Regions from separate parts of the Streptosporangium sp. NPDC048886 genome, predicted to be linked through region 2. Evidence: riboswitches for the same ligand, from Rfam matches in the RefSeq annotation. Region 2 holds a riboswitch; the other holds the start of a gene.
The links. A riboswitch is a leader RNA that binds a small molecule or an ion and turns the genes downstream of it on or off. The one in region 2 is predicted to bind glycine.
Positions count from the first base shown of each region.

Region 1: linked by a shared signal. The riboswitch ahead of gcvT (glycine cleavage system aminomethyltransferase GcvT) and the one ahead of gcvP (aminomethyl-transferring glycine dehydrogenase) in region 2 are both predicted to bind glycine.

Region 1 covers NZ_JBVJHH010000014.1:49,658-56,820, forward strand. Annotated here, with positions in the region: gene ACZ6R6_RS18985 (L-serine ammonia-lyase) at 1-618, opposite strand, end outside; gene gcvH (glycine cleavage system protein GcvH) at 698-1,087, opposite strand; gene gcvT (glycine cleavage system aminomethyltransferase GcvT) at 1,087-2,172, opposite strand; glycine riboswitch at 2,206-2,300, opposite strand; glycine riboswitch at 2,301-2,399, opposite strand; gene ACZ6R6_RS19000 (gamma-glutamyl-gamma-aminobutyrate hydrolase family protein) at 2,488-3,183, opposite strand; gene ACZ6R6_RS19005 (3-oxoacyl-ACP reductase) at 3,322-4,086, opposite strand; gene ACZ6R6_RS19010 (aldehyde dehydrogenase family protein) at 4,092-5,438, opposite strand; gene ACZ6R6_RS19015 (glutamine synthetase family protein) at 5,441-6,784, opposite strand; gene ACZ6R6_RS19020 (FadR/GntR family transcriptional regulator) at 6,850-7,163, shown strand, end outside.
Region 2 covers NZ_JBVJHH010000044.1:40,097-47,259, reverse strand. Annotated here, with positions in the region: gene ACZ6R6_RS39390 (hypothetical protein) at 1-32, shown strand, start outside; gene ACZ6R6_RS39385 (tetratricopeptide repeat protein) at 80-862, opposite strand; gene gcvP (aminomethyl-transferring glycine dehydrogenase) at 981-3,836, opposite strand; glycine riboswitch at 3,994-4,085, opposite strand; gene ACZ6R6_RS39375 (MerR family transcriptional regulator) at 4,101-4,721, opposite strand; gene ACZ6R6_RS39370 (bifunctional nuclease family protein) at 4,866-5,336, opposite strand; gene ftsR (transcriptional regulator FtsR) at 5,416-6,066, opposite strand; gene ACZ6R6_RS39360 (FHA domain-containing protein) at 6,093-6,605, opposite strand; gene ACZ6R6_RS39355 (sugar phosphate nucleotidyltransferase) at 6,895-7,163, opposite strand, start outside.

The sequences.
Region 1 (7,163 bases), on a different contig from region 2:
CGAGCGGCCGAAGGCCTTCTCGTTCTCCAGCATCAGCCCGGAGATCGACAGGCCGGTCTCCGTGCAGTGGGCGAGCAGTTCGGCGGCCGTCGTGAAGGGGTGCGGCAGGACGGTGTCGTCGGGTTTGATCCGGTCGGCGCCGGTGGCGTTCTCGTCCACCACGAAGCCGCCGCCCACCGAGTAGTAGACCTTCTCGCGGAGCTGCTCGCCCGTCTCGGAGAAGGCGATGAAGCGCATGCCGTTGGGGTGGTGCGGCAGCGAGATCTTGCGTTCGAACACGAGGTGCTCGCCGACCACGAAGGGGATCTCGCGGGAGCCGTACAGGGAGATCGTCCCGGAGGCGCGCATGGCGGCCAGCCGGTCGTCGACGGTGTCGACGTCCACGAGCTCGGGCTTCTCACCCGACAGGCCCAGCAGGACGGCCTTGTCGCTGCCGTGGCCCTTGCCGGTCAGTCCGAGCGATCCGTACAGGATCACCTCGACCCGGGCGGTCTTCTCCAGGAGCCTGTCCTGCTCCAGGCCGCGGGCGAATTTGTGCGCGGCGGCCATCGGCCCGCCGGTGTGCGAGCTGGACGGGCCGATTCCGATCTTGAAGAGATCGAAGACGCTGATCGCCATTGATCTGGTCCCTGCCTTCACATCGCCGTGACCACGCGCACCCGGTGGTGCGCGTGATCACGGCGCAAGAGGAGAAATTTCAGGACTCACCCGAGGTGAGCGCGGCGTACTCCTCGGCGGACAGCAGGTCGTCGGCGTCGCCCTCAAGACGGACGCGGAACAGCCAGCCATCACCGTAGGAGTCACTGTTGACCAGGGACGGGTCGTCCACGACGGCCTGGTTGACCTCGACGACCTCACCGCCCACCGGCGCGAAGATGTCGCTCACCGACTTGGTCGACTCGACCTCGCCGACGGCGTCGCCGGCGGAGATCGTCGCCCCGGCCTCGGGGAGCTGCACGTAGACCACGTCGCCCAGCGCCTCGGCGGCGTAGGCGGTGATGCCCACGGTGAGGGTCAGGCCGTCATCGATGCCCGCGATCCACTCGTGCTCCTTGGTGTAGTGCAGGTCATCGGGAATGCTGCTCATTATTTCCTCCTGTAGAAAGGCAGGTCGACGACGTCGACCGGTTCGCGACTACCCCGGATGTCCACCGCCAGGCCGGTGGACAGGCCGTTGTCCACGTAGGCCATGGCGATGGGCCGGCCCAGTGACTGGGAGGGGGCCCCGCTGGTGACCTCGCCGACGACGGCGCCGTCCTCGGAGACCACCGGGTACCCGTGCCGGGGCACCCGGCGGCCCGTCGCGACCAGTCCGACCCGGCGACGGGTCGGCGGGACGTCCTTGAGAGGCTCCAGGGCGGCCCGGCCGACGAAGTCGCCCGGCTTGTCAAACCTCACCACACGGCCGAGCCCCGCGTCGAACGGAGTGAGATCGGCCGACAGCTCGTTGCCGTAGAGCGGCATGCCCGCCTCCAGGCGGAGGGTGTCGCGCGCCGACAGCCCGGCCGGCAGCAGCCCGTGCGCCGCGCCCGCCTCGGTGAGCGCGGCCCAGAGCGGCTCTGCGTCGGCGGCGGCGACGAACAGCTCGAAGCCGTCCTCGCCGGTGTATCCGGTGCGGGCGATGAGGGCCTCGCGGCCGGCCACGGTGGCGGGCAGGCCGGCGTAGTACTTCAGCCCGTCGAGGTCGGCGTCGGTGACCTCGCCCATGATGGCGCGCGAGCGCGGGCCCTGGACCGCGACCAGCGCGTACTGCTCGGAGCGGTCGTCCACGGCGGCGTCGAAGGACTTGGCGCGCTCGGTGAGCTCGGCGGCGACCCGCGGGTAGTTGGAGGCGTTGGCGACGACCATGAACTCCTCGTCGGCCAGGCGGTAGACGATCAGGTCGTCCAGCACGCCGCCGGAGGGGGAGACGATCATCGTGTAGCGGGCGCGGCCCGGCTCAAGGGCGGACAGGTAACCCACCAGCGCGTAGTCGAGGGCCTCGCCGGCCTGCGGGCCGGTCACGAAGATCTCGCCCATGTGGGACAGGTCGAACAGGCCCGCCGCCTGGCGGACCGCGTTGTGCTCGGTGGACTCGCTGCCGTAGCGCAGCGGCATCAGCCAGCCCGCGAAATCGGTCAGCGTCGCGCCGAGGGCCTCGTGGACACCGCGCAGCGGCGTAGGTCGGGACATGTTCGCACCTCAGGCAGGGGTCAGATGAGAGCATCCTCCCCCTCTGTCATCGATGCCTGAGAGCTTCGCCCGGTTTTTACCGGACTTTCACCTTCGGCGAGGCCGCGAGACCTGCTTTCCAGAGGCCACCTACCCGCACGGTCCTTTGCCTTGAGAGGTTCGCGGGGAGGGCTTGCTCCTTCAGGGGTCCTGGCCTGGATGTCAGGACGCTCTCCCGCGCGGGATTCATCGGTGTCGTGACCAGCCTAACCGCCCGCACCGGCCGAGCGAAATCCCCCGGGCTCGTGTTCTCGCCGCCCGGGACGGCCGCGCCGGTCAGGGGCGGCTGCGCCGTACCAGTTCCTCGAACAGCAGGCACTCGTCGTCGGCTTCGGGGTGCCACTGGACGGCGAGGGCGAACGGGTGGCCCTCCAGCTCCACGGCCTCGACCGTGCCGTCCTCGGCGTGGGCGGTCACGGTCAGGCCCGCGCCCAGCCGGTCGGCGGCCTGGTGGTGGTAGTGGGCCACGTCCGCGGTCTCGGTGTCGAGGATCTTGGCGATCTGGCTCCCGGGGGTCAGCCGTACCGGCATCCGGCCGAAGCGGCCGGGGGCCGGGGCGTGCCCGCTGTGGCCGACCTCGTCGGGCAGGTGCTGGCGCAGGCTGCCGCCGAGGGCGACGTTGAGGACCTGCAGGCCCCGGCAGACTCCCAGCAGCGGGATGCCGCGCTCCAGGGCCGCGTGGGCCAGCCCGAACTCGGCGTCGTCGCGGAAGCCGCGGACGTGGCCGGTCCGCTCGTGCGGGACCTGGCCGTACCGTGCCGGGTCGACGTCCCCGCCGCCGGCCAGGATCAGCCCGTCCAGGCGCCCGACCAGCGCCGCGGGGTCGCCCACCGGCGGCAGGATCACCGGCTGCCCGCCGGCGCGGGCCACGTGGTCGACGTAGCCGTACGGCAGGAGCGCGGTGGGCATCTCCCAGACGGTGAACGTGGCGGGCTCGATGTAGCAGGTGATGCCGATGACGGGACGGGACATGATCTCTTTCTTGCCGGACGCCGGGACGTGGGGTCTCCGCCCACGTCCCGGCACGTTATCGGGGGCGGAGGGGATGGGGTGGGCAGACGCGGCCGGGGCCCTCCCGCGGGCGGTCCCGGCCGCCGGGCGCCGCGGCGGTCACAGCGGGGTGACGTAGGCGCCCGAGATGCCGCCGTCCACCAGGAACTCCGAGCCGGTGACGAAGCTCGCGTCGTCCGAGGCCAGGAACGCCACCGCCGCGGCGATCTCGGAGGCCTCGGCGAAGCGGCCGGTGGGGATGTGCACCAGGCGGCGCTGCGCCTGCTCGGGGTCCTTGGCGAACAGCTCCTGCAGCAGCGGCGTGTTGACCGGCCCCGGGCAGAGCGCGTTGACCCGGATGCCCTCGCGGGCGAACTGCACCCCGAGTTCGCGGGACATGGCCAGCACCCCGCCCTTGGAGGCGGTGTAGGAGATCTGGCTGGTGGCCGAGCCCATCACGGCCACGAAGGACGCGGTGTTGATGATCGACCCCTTGCCCTGGCGCCGCATGTAGGGGATGACGTGCTTGCAGCACAGGTAGACCGAGGTGAGGTTGACCTCCTGGACCCGGCGCCAGGCGTCGATGCCGGTCTCCAGGATCGAGTCGTCCTCCGGCGGCGAGATGCCCGCGTTGTTGAAGGCGATGTCCACGCTGCCGTAGGTGTCGAAGGCGGTCCGGAACATCCGCACGACGTCGTCCTCGCTGGTGACGTCGGCCTTGACGAACAGGCCGTCCACCTCGGCCGCGGCCGCCGACCCGCTCGACTCGTCCAGGTCCACGCACACGACGCGGGCGCCCTCCTGGGCGAACCGGCGGGCGGTGGCCAGGCCGATCCCGCTGCCCGCGCCGGTGATGACGGCGACCCGGTCCTGCAAACGCTGCATGGCTGTCAATCCTCCGAAATGAAGACGTTCTTGGTCTCGGTGAACGCGGTCAGGGCGTCGGGGCCCAGCTCCCGGCCGAGGCCGGACTGCTTGAAGCCGCCGAACGGGGTCCAGTAGCGGACGCTCGAATGGGAGTTCACGCTGAGGTTGCCCGCCTCGACGGCCCGGGCCACCCGGAGGGCGCGGCCGACGTCCCTGGTCCAGATCGACCCGCTGAGGCCGTATCTGGTGTCGTTGGCGATCCGTACGGCGTGCTCCTCGTCGTCGAACGGCACCACCGCCACCACCGGCCCGAAGATCTCCTCGGTGAAGGCCGGGTCGTCGAGGCTGTCGGGGGTCAGCAGCGTCGCGGGGAACCAGAACCCGGGCCCCTGCGGGCACCGGCCCTGCAGGCGGACCGGCCCGGTGAGGTAGGAGGCCACCCGGTCGCGGTGCTCGGCGCTGATCAGCGGCCCCATCTCGGTGGCCTCGTCACGGGGGTCGCCGACCCGGACCTTCAGCACCGCCGCCTCCAGCCGCGCCAGGAAGTCGTCGTAGACGGTGCGCTCCACCAGGATGCGGGAGCGCGCGCAGCAGTCCTGCCCCGAGTTGTCGAACACCGCGTACGGCGCGGTCGCCGCGGCCCTGTCCAGGTCGGCGTCGGCGAAGACCACGTTGGCGCTCTTGCCGCCCAGCTCCAGGGTGATCCGCTTGACCTGCCCGGCGCACTTGGCCGCGATCTCCTTGCCCACCTCGGTCGAACCGGTGAACACGATCTTCGCCACGTCCGGGTGGTCGACCAGCCGGGCCCCGGCCACCTCCCCGGTCCCGGGCAGGACCTGGAGCACCCCCTCGGGCAGGCCGGCCGCCAGGGCCAGCTCGGCCAGGCGCAGGGCGGTCAGCGGCGTCCACTCGGCGGGTTTGACGATCACGGTGTTGCCCGCCGCCAGCGCCGGGGCCACCCCCCAGGTCATGATGACCATCGGGAAGTTCCACGGCACGATCACGCCGACGACGCCCAGCGGCTCCTGGAAGGTGACGTCCAGCCCGCCGGCCACCGGGATCTGCCTGCCGTGGTTGCGCTCCGGCGCCCCGGCGTAGAAGTTCAGCACGTCACGGACGTTGCCCGCCTCCCAGCGGGCGTTGCCGACCGTGTGCCCGGAGTTGGCGATCTCCAGTTGGGCCAGCTCCTCGGCGTGCTCCTCCACCAGGGAGGCGAAGGCGCGCAGCAGCCGGGCCCGGTCTCCCGGGCCGACGGCGCGCCAGGTGGCGAAGGCGCGCCTGGCGCGCTCCACCGCCCGGTCCACCTCGGCGGCGTCCACCGGCTCGACCTCGGCGACCACTTCCTCGGTCGCCGGATTGATGATCTTCATGTTCACATCCGCTCGAATCCCCGGAACAGCTCCCAGTCGGTGACCGCCGCGTCGAAGGCGGCCAGCTCGACCCGGGCGTTGTTGGCGTAGTGCGCCACGACGTCCTCGCCGAAGGCGTCGCGGGCCTTGTCGGAGCCCTCCCACAGCTCCAGCGCGCCGCGGAGCGTGTGCGGCACGGTCTCCGCGCCCGACGCGTAGGCGTTGCCGGTGAACGGCTCCTGGAGCGGCAGCCCGTTGTCGATGCCGTACAGCCCGGCGGCGATCAGGGCCGAGACCGCCAGGTAGGGGTTGACGTCGCCGCCGGGCACCCGGTTCTCGATCCGCAGCGACGGCCCGTGGCCGACCAGCCGCAGCGCGCAGGTGCGGTTGTCCACCCCCCACTTGACCGCGGTGGGGGCGAAGCTGCCCGCCACGTAGCGCTTGTAGGAGTTGACGTTCGGGGCGTAGAGCAGGGTCAGCTCGCGCAGGCAGGCCAGCTGCCCGGCGATGAAGCGCCGCCCGGTCTCCGACAGCCCGTACGGCCCGTCCCCGGCCATGACCGGTTCCCCGGCGGAGTCCCGCAGGGAGATGTGGATGTGGCAGGAGTTGCCCTCGCGCTGGTTCGGCTTGGCCATGAACGTGAGCGACATGCCCTCCTGGGAGGCGATCTCCTTGGCGCCGTTCTTGTAGACGGCGTGGTTGTCGCAGCTGGTGAGGGCGTCGGCGTAGCGGAAGGCGATCTCGTGCTGGCCGAGGTTGCACTCGCCCTTGGCCGACTCGACGTACATCCCGGCGCCCTCCATGCCGAGCCTGATCCTGCGCAGCAGCGGCTCGACCCGGGCGGTGCCCAGGAGGGAGTAGTCGACGTTGTAGAGGTTGGCCGGGGTCAGGTCCCGGTACGCGCGCCGCCAGGCCTGCTCGTAGGTGTCGTTGTAGACCACGAACTCCAGCTCGGTCCCGACGGACGCGCCCCAGCCCCGCTCGCCCAGCCGGTCGAGCTGGCGGCGCAGGATCTGCCTCGGCGAGGCGGCCACGTCCGAGCCGTCCTCCCACACCAGGTCGGCCATCAGCAGGGCGGTGCCCTCCTGCCACGGCACCCGGCGCAGGGTGGACAGGTCGGGTCTCATCACGAAGTCGCCGTATCCCCGCTCCCACGACGACATGGCGTAGCCGTCCACCGTGTTCATGTCCACGTCCACCGCGAGCAGGTAGTTGCAGCCCTCGGAGGCGTGGTGCAGCACCTCCTCCAAGAAGTAGCGCGCCGACAGCCGTTTCCCCTGCAGGCGGCCCTGCATGTCGACGATCGCCAGCAGCACGGTGTCGACCCGTCCCGCGGCCACCTCGTCGCGAAGCTCGCTGACGTCCAAGCGGCTCTCCTCGCCGGAGTCTTATTGGGCTAATCTCATACCATTGAGTTCCATGTGAGGATCAGTTGTCAAGGGTGGAGGTGAGATTGGACGAGTCGCCGCGATTGACGACCGTGCTGCGGCCGGTGCGTGCGGGGAACGCGTTCGAGGAGACCGTGGAGCGCCTGCTCCAGGCGATCAAACTCGGGGTGGTGACCGAGAAGCTGCCACCGGAGCGGGAGCTGGCGGTGCAGCTGGGGATCAGCAGGGTCACCCTGCGCGAGGCCATCCGCGCGCTGCAGGAGGCGGGCTACCTCACCGTGCGGCGCGGCAGGTACGGCGGCGCGTTCGTCACCTACGCCCCGCCGCGCCCGAGCCAGGGCGACCTGCGCAAGGTCGT
Region 2 (7,163 bases):
ACGCGATCAGCCGCTGGCGCGGCCGCGACTGAGCCCGGCGGGCCGGCGGAGCCGGCCCGGCAAGAGATCGGCGGGGGGATCAGGCGCCGCGGTTCAGCCTGAGGCGGACGTCCTCGGCGAGCCGCTCGTCAGGGCTGTCCAGGCCATAGCGCCAGACCTGTTCGGCGTCCTCGTCACGGCCCCGCAGCGGGAGGGTGCGGGCCAGCAGCTCGATGGCCAGCGCACCGGTCTCGGCCTCGCCGCCCTCCTCGACCGCCCCGGCGAACTCCGCGCACGCCAGCTCCAGATGCACGATGCCGAGCAGGACCCGGAGCCTGGGCACGTCGGCCACCTCGGCCACCGAGAGCGCCTCCAGGAGCACCTCGACGGCCTCGCCCGCCTCCCCCTCCTCCATCAGCAGCTCGGCCAGCCCCTGGGCGGCGTGGGAGGCGATCTCCGGGTGGGCGGTCTCCAGCGCGGCCCGCAGGGCCTCCTCGGCCTCCTGCCGCCCCTCCGCGAGCCTGGCCAGCGCCATGTACGCCAGCGGGAGGTAGGTGGGGTTCCCGACGCCGAGGGCGGCCTGCCAAGCGGCCCGGGCCTGGTCGGGCAGGTCCTCGCGCTCGAAGCTGCGGGCGAGCAGGCAGGCGGCCTGCGCGGCGAACTCCGGATGCCCGGTCACCAGCGCGGTGCGGGCCGCGGCCCGGGCGCCCGCCACGTCTCCGCGCTCCTGGAGCACCACCGCCAGCCCCACCGCCGCCTGCGCCCGGTCGGGCTCGGCGGGGTCGGCGGCCAGCGCTGTGAAGATCGTTGCCGCGCCGTCCAGGTCGCCGCTCTCGGCCAGTCTCCGCGCGGTGTCCAAGGGGTGCGTGTCCACCTCTGGCATGTAGGGTCCTCCCGGGTAAAGGAATGCCCCGAGCCTAACGACTCGGGGCCACACCCGTCCCCCACATATGGGACGAATACGGCCCGCGCCGGGAGGGCGCGGGCCGCGGGAGTATCGGTCAGTCCTCGTAGGCCTCAAGCGGCGGGCAGGAGCACACCAGGTTGCGGTCGCCGTAGGCCTGGTCGATGCGGCGGACCGGCGACCAGTATTTGCCCTCGCGCACCGACGGCAGCGGATAGGCCGCCTCGGTCAGGGTGTAGGGGTGGTCCCACTCGCCGGTGAGCAGGCAGTCGGCCGTGTGCGGGGCGTTGCGCAGCGGGTTGTCGGTCCTGTCGTAGGCCCCGGAGGCGACCTTCTCGATCTCGCCCCGGATCGCGATCATCGCGTCGCAGAAGCGGTCGAGCTCGGCCAGGTCCTCGCTCTCGGTCGGCTCGATCATCAGCGTGCCGGCCACCGGGAAGGACATGGTCGGCGCGTGGAAGCCGTAGTCGACCAGGCGCTTGGCCACATCGTCCACGGTCACGCCGGTCTCCTTGGTGATCTGGCGCAGGTCGACGATGCACTCGTGGGCGACCAGGCCGCCGCGGCCGGTGTAGAGGACCGGGTAGTGCGGGGCCAGCCTGCGCGCCAGGTAGTTGGCCGACAGGATGGCCTGCTCGGTGGCCGCCGTGAGGCCCTCGGCGCCCATCATCCGGATGTAGGCCCAGGAGATGGGCAGGATGCCCGCCGAGCCGTACGGCGCGGCCGAGACCGGGCCGACCGCCGAGCCGTCGCGCAGCGGATGGCCGGGCAGGTAGTCGGCCAGGTGCGCGCGGACCGCGACGGGCCCGACGCCCGGACCGCCGCCGCCGTGCGGGATGCAGAAGGTCTTGTGCAGGTTCAGGTGGGAGACGTCGGCCCCGAACTCACCCGGCTTGGCCAGGCCGACCAGTGCGTTGAGGTTGGCGCCGTCGACGTAGACCTGGCCGCCGGCCTCGTGGACCCGCTCGCACACCTGGGTGATGGTCTCCTCGTAGACGCCGTGCGTGGAGGGGTAGGTCACCATGATGGCGGCGAGCTGGTCGCGGTGCTTGTCGATCTTGGCTTCGAGGTCGGCGAGGTCGACGTTGCCGTTGTCGTCACAGGCGACCACGGCGACGCGCATGCCCGCCATGACGGCGCTGGCGGCGTTGGTGCCGTGCGCCGAGGACGGGATCAGGCAGACGTCGCGTCCGGACTCGCCACGCGCCTTGTGGTAGGCGCGGATGGCCAGCAGACCGGCGAACTCGCCCTGGGAGCCGGCGTTGGGCTGGATCGACACCGCGTCGTAGCCGGTGACCTCGGCCAGCCAGCCCTCCAGCTCCTTGATCAGCTCCAGGTAGCCCCCGACCTGATCCTCCGGGGCGTAGGGGTGCAGCCCGGCGAACTCCGGCCAGGTGATCGGCTCCATCTCGGTGGTCGCGTTGAGCTTCATGGTGCACGAGCCCAGCGGGATCATCGACCGGTCGAGCGCGATGTCCTTGTCCTGGAGCCTGCGCAGGTAGCGCAGCATGGCCGTCTCGGAGCGGTGGCTGTGGAAGACCGGGTGCGTCAGGTAGTCGCCGGTGCGCGCCAGCGCGGCGGGCAGCGCGTCGTGCGCGGCGGCGTCGAGGTCGGTCAGGACGGCGCCGCTGACCTCGAAGGCGGCCAGGACCTGCTCCAGGTGGATGAGCTCGGTCTTCTCGTCGCAGGTGACGCCCACGTGGTCGGCGTCGACCAGGCGCAGGTTGACCCCGTTGTCGCGGGCGGCGGCGACGATCTGGGCGGCGCGGCCGGGCACGCGGGCGAGCACGGTGTCGAAGAAGTCGTCGTGCACGACCTCGACACCGCCGTGGCGCAGGCCCGCGGCGAGCACGACGGCGTGCCGGTGGATGCGCCGGCCGATCCGGCGCAGCCCCTCGGGGCCGTGGTAGACGGCGTACATGCCCGCGATCACCGCGAGCAGGACCTGCGCGGTGCAGATGTTGCTGGTCGCCTTCTCGCGGCGGATGTGCTGTTCGCGGGTCTGCAGCGCGAGCCGGTAGGCGGGGCGCCCGTCGGCGTCCTGGGAGACGCCCACCAGGCGGCCCGGCATCTGCCGCTGCAGGCCGTCGCGGACGGCCATGTAGGCCGCGTGCGGGCCGCCGAAGCCCAGCGGGACGCCGAAGCGCTGCGAGGAGCCGATCGCGATGTCGGCGCCGAACTCGCCGGGCGCGGTGAGCAGGGTGAGGGCGAGCAGGTCGGCGGCGGCGACCACCTGGGCGCCGCGCGCGTGGGCGGCCTCGGCGATGGAGCGGAAGTCCCTGACCCGGCCGCTGGCGCCCGGATACTGCACGAGCACGCCGAAGCACTCGGGCAGCTCGCCGGTGAAGTCGCTGTCGACCAGCTCGATGCCGAGCGGCTCGGCCCTGGTGCGCAGCACGGCCTTGGTCTGCGGCAGCGCGTCGGCGTCCACGACGAACACGTTCGACGCGGCGCGGCCGGCGCGGCGGGCCAGCGTCATCGCCTCGGCGGCGGCGGTGGCCTCATCCAGCAGGGAGGCCCCGGCGACGTCGAGCGCGGTCAGGTCGGAGACGACCGTCTGGAAGTTGATCAGGGCCTCCAGCCGGCCCTGGGAGATCTCCGGCTGGTAGGGCGTGTAGGCGGTGTACCAGCCCGGGTTCTCCAGGAGGTTGCGCCGGATGACGGCCGGGGTGATCGTGTCGTGGTAGCCCAGGCCGATCATCGAGGTGAGCACGGCGTTGCGCCCGGCCAGGGTGCGCAGTTCGGCGATGGCCTCGGGCTCGCTCGCCGCCGGTGGCAGGCGGAGCCGGTCCTTGGCCCGGATCGCCTCGGGCACGGCCACCGCGACCAGGTCGGCGGTGGAGGCGAATCCGACCGCCTCGAGCATGCGGGTCTGGTCGGCGTCCGCGGGCCCGATGTGGCGGGTGGCGAACGGCGGAGGGGTGAGCTCGCTGAGCGGTGACAGATCGGTCATGGAAAGCCTCCCGAGGCGGTGGAGACCGGCGCTGGGCGCGGGCGTATGCCGGATCTCCCCCTCTGTCATCTCGACCTGAGAGCTTCACCTCCCCAGCGGGGAGGCTTTCACCGTCGGTGAGATACGCCTGGCGGACGCACCTGCTTTCCAGAGTCGCCTCGTCCGTGCGGTACAGGGTGCCTGAGAGATTCCGGGGAGGTTGCTCCTTCGGCGCCCCGATCATGTCGGGGTCTCTCCCGCACAGGGTCAGCAGCAGAGCTAACTTTACCCCGTGCGCCGGGCCCTGCGACGACGGGCCAGCTCATCTGCGTGGTGATCGCCTAAAGGGCCCTGGCCGGCCTCCGCCCGCTCACCGGGGAGATCCGCCAGCGAACCCTCGACCTCCTGCCACACCCGGCCCAGGGCGATGCCGAAGACTCCCTGCCCGCCCTGGAGCAGGTCGATGACCTCGTCGGGCGAGGTGCACTCGTAGACGCTCACCCCGTCGCTCATCAGCGTGATCTGGGCGAGGTCGCTGACGCCGCGGTCACGCAGGTGCTGTACGGCGATGCGGATCTGCTGGAGGGAGACGCCGGTGTCGAGCAGCCGTTTGACGACCTTGAGCACCAGGATGTCGCGGAAGCCGTACAGGCGCTGGGAGCCGGAACCGTGGGCGGCCCGCACGGTGGGCTCGACCAGTCCGGTGCGCGCCCAGTAGTCCAGTTGCCGATAGGTGATATCGGCCGCCGCGCAGGCGGTGGGGCCTCGATATCCGATGTCGGCGGGCGTTCTCACCGGCTGCCCGTCGAACAGCAGACCCTCTTCACCCGCGCGCTGACGTGCCGACTGGCGCCGTTCCGGGTCATCCTGATCGGCGTTTCTACCCTCGCCGCTGCTGACCGCCACGCGGACCTCCGGCTTTCTCTCATCCCGCGGCCTGATCTGGGGGTTTACGCACAGCCGTGGGTTTCACTTGCACCGTAGGACTGGGGCCAAGCTCAGTCAACGACCCCACCCGGCGCGTCGTGAAGCGTAAATGCACCGAAATTCCTACCCTGCGCGACCGAAGTCCTCGGGCGTGATTGTGTCAAGGAACTCCCTGAACTTCTCCACCTCGTCCTCCTGGTCGTCGGGGATGATCACCCCGGCCTCCCGGACCACGTCCTCACTGGCGAAGATGCGCGCGCCGGTGCGGAGTGCCAGGGCGATCGAGTCCGAGGGGCGGGCACTCACCTCGACCCCGTTGGAGAACACGAGATCGGCGAAGAAGATCCCGTCGCGGAGGGCGACGATGTTCACCGTGCTCAGCCGGACGCCGAGCGCGTCGAGAACGTCACGGAACAGGTCATGGGTCAGGGGCCGCGGCGGCGGCTCCTCGGCCTGAGCCATGGCGATCGCGGTCGCCTCTGTCATGCCGATCCAGATCGGCAGATAACGCTCCCCATGTGCCTCCTTCAGCAGAACAATTGGCTGGTTGGAGGGCATCTCAACCCGAACGCCCACGACCTCCATCTGCAACACGGGCTGCTCCGTCTTCGCTGGATTCCGACCGGTTTGTTCAACGTAACACTCGTGGGGGTACGAGTGCCTGGTCAGGTTGTCACCGGCCCAGCACCCCACGCACGCCGGAACGTACCAGCGAGGCGTGCAATTCCAGCAGGAGGCCGGAAATCTCCCGGGCGGTCTCGTCGGCCTGGTCGATGGCGCCCGGCCCGCGGCGGCGCAGCAGCGGGGCGATGGCCTGTTCCACCAGCCCGGCCTCGCGCTCGGCCGCGGCCTTGACCGCCCGCAGATGGCGGGCGTGCAGCCCGAAGGCGGCCAGTGCGCCGACGCTGCGGGCCACGGCCAGGGCCTCGGCGTCGTAGTAGCGGGCGACCGCGGCCAGCAGGCCGTAGTCCTCCAGCTCGGTGAGGGTCTCCTCGCTGAGCTCGGCGGCGGCGAGCAGCTCCTCACGGGTGAGGCGGACCTGGGAGGGCGCGTCGTCGGGGACGGCGCGCGGGCGGGCCACCGGCCGTTCCTCACGGTCGGCGGCCTCGAGATGATCTTTGATCACGCGCAGCGGCAGGTAGCGGTCACGCTGCTCGCTGAGGATGTAGCGGAGCCGCTCGACGTCGGCGTAGGAGAATTTACGGTAACCGGAGGGACTGCGCTCCGGCTCGATCAACCCCTCGCCCTCCAGGAAACGGATCTTGGAGATGCTGACATCGGGGAACTCGCCCTGCAGGAGGGCGAGCACCTCCCCGATGCTCATGTGCGCACGAGCGGCCTGCGAGCTCATCATCCTCCAGCGGCGCCGCGGGTGAGGAAGACCAGGCGGAACTTGCCGATCTGGACCTCGTCCCCGCCGTACAGCGGGACCTCCTCGATCCGCTCACGGTTGACGTAGGTGCCGTTCAGGCTGCCGACGTCGCGGACGGTGAAGACCCCGCCGCCACGCCGGTAGAACTCCACATGACGTCGCGAGACGGTGATGTCGTCGAGGAAGATGTCGCTCTCGGGGTGGCGGCCCACCGTGGTGAGATCGCTGTCCAGCAGGAAGCGGCTGCCGGCGTTGGGGCCACGCATGGCCACCAGCAGAGCGGTGCCCGGGGGCAGCTGCTCGACGGCTTGCCGCTCGGCGAGAAGCGTCTCTCCGGTCTCCGCCTCGTAGGCCTCGATCCCGGAGAGGGAGATGGTGGAAGTGCTGTCTCCGGGTGGTTCGGACCTGGTCAGCGGCGACCCGCATCGTGAACAGAAACGGGCATCCTCAGGGTTGGCATGACCGCACTGCGTGCAGTAGACGCTCGGCATCGATCGGCTCGGCCTCCTACCGCGAAGACGCGGCAACGGTGCTCAGGGATGCGCGCCTCGCTTCTTCGCTTCTCAGGTATTTTCTCAGACTGCGAATGCCGCAACATACACCGTTGAGAAGCAGAGATCAAGGCAGACGCCCGACCGCGGGTTCGGTCGGTGACAAAGTTACAGCCGCGCGGCGTCCCCGGTCCATGCCGCCGCGCTGGGTTTGCCGGTCCGCTCGCACCGGCGCCCGCCACCCGGGACCGCCCGCTCACGCCGTCGCCCGCCGTCCGGGACCGCCCGCTCACGTGGCCGCCGCCTCCTCCACGACCCGCGCCCAGTGTTCGAGCAGGCTCTGGGCGGAGTCGACGTCGCCGCCCTCGGCCCACAGGTGGGTGACGGCCTCGGCCGGGTCGGGCAGCACCAGCGCCCAGCTGCCGTCCTCGGCGACCACCCGCACCCCGTCGGTGGTGTCGATGCGGTAGCGCTCGGCGGCCTCGATCACCGAGCGCATCACCACCCCCTTGGCCGCCCACGGGGTCGGGACGGTGCGGCGCAGCAGCCTGGCCTCGG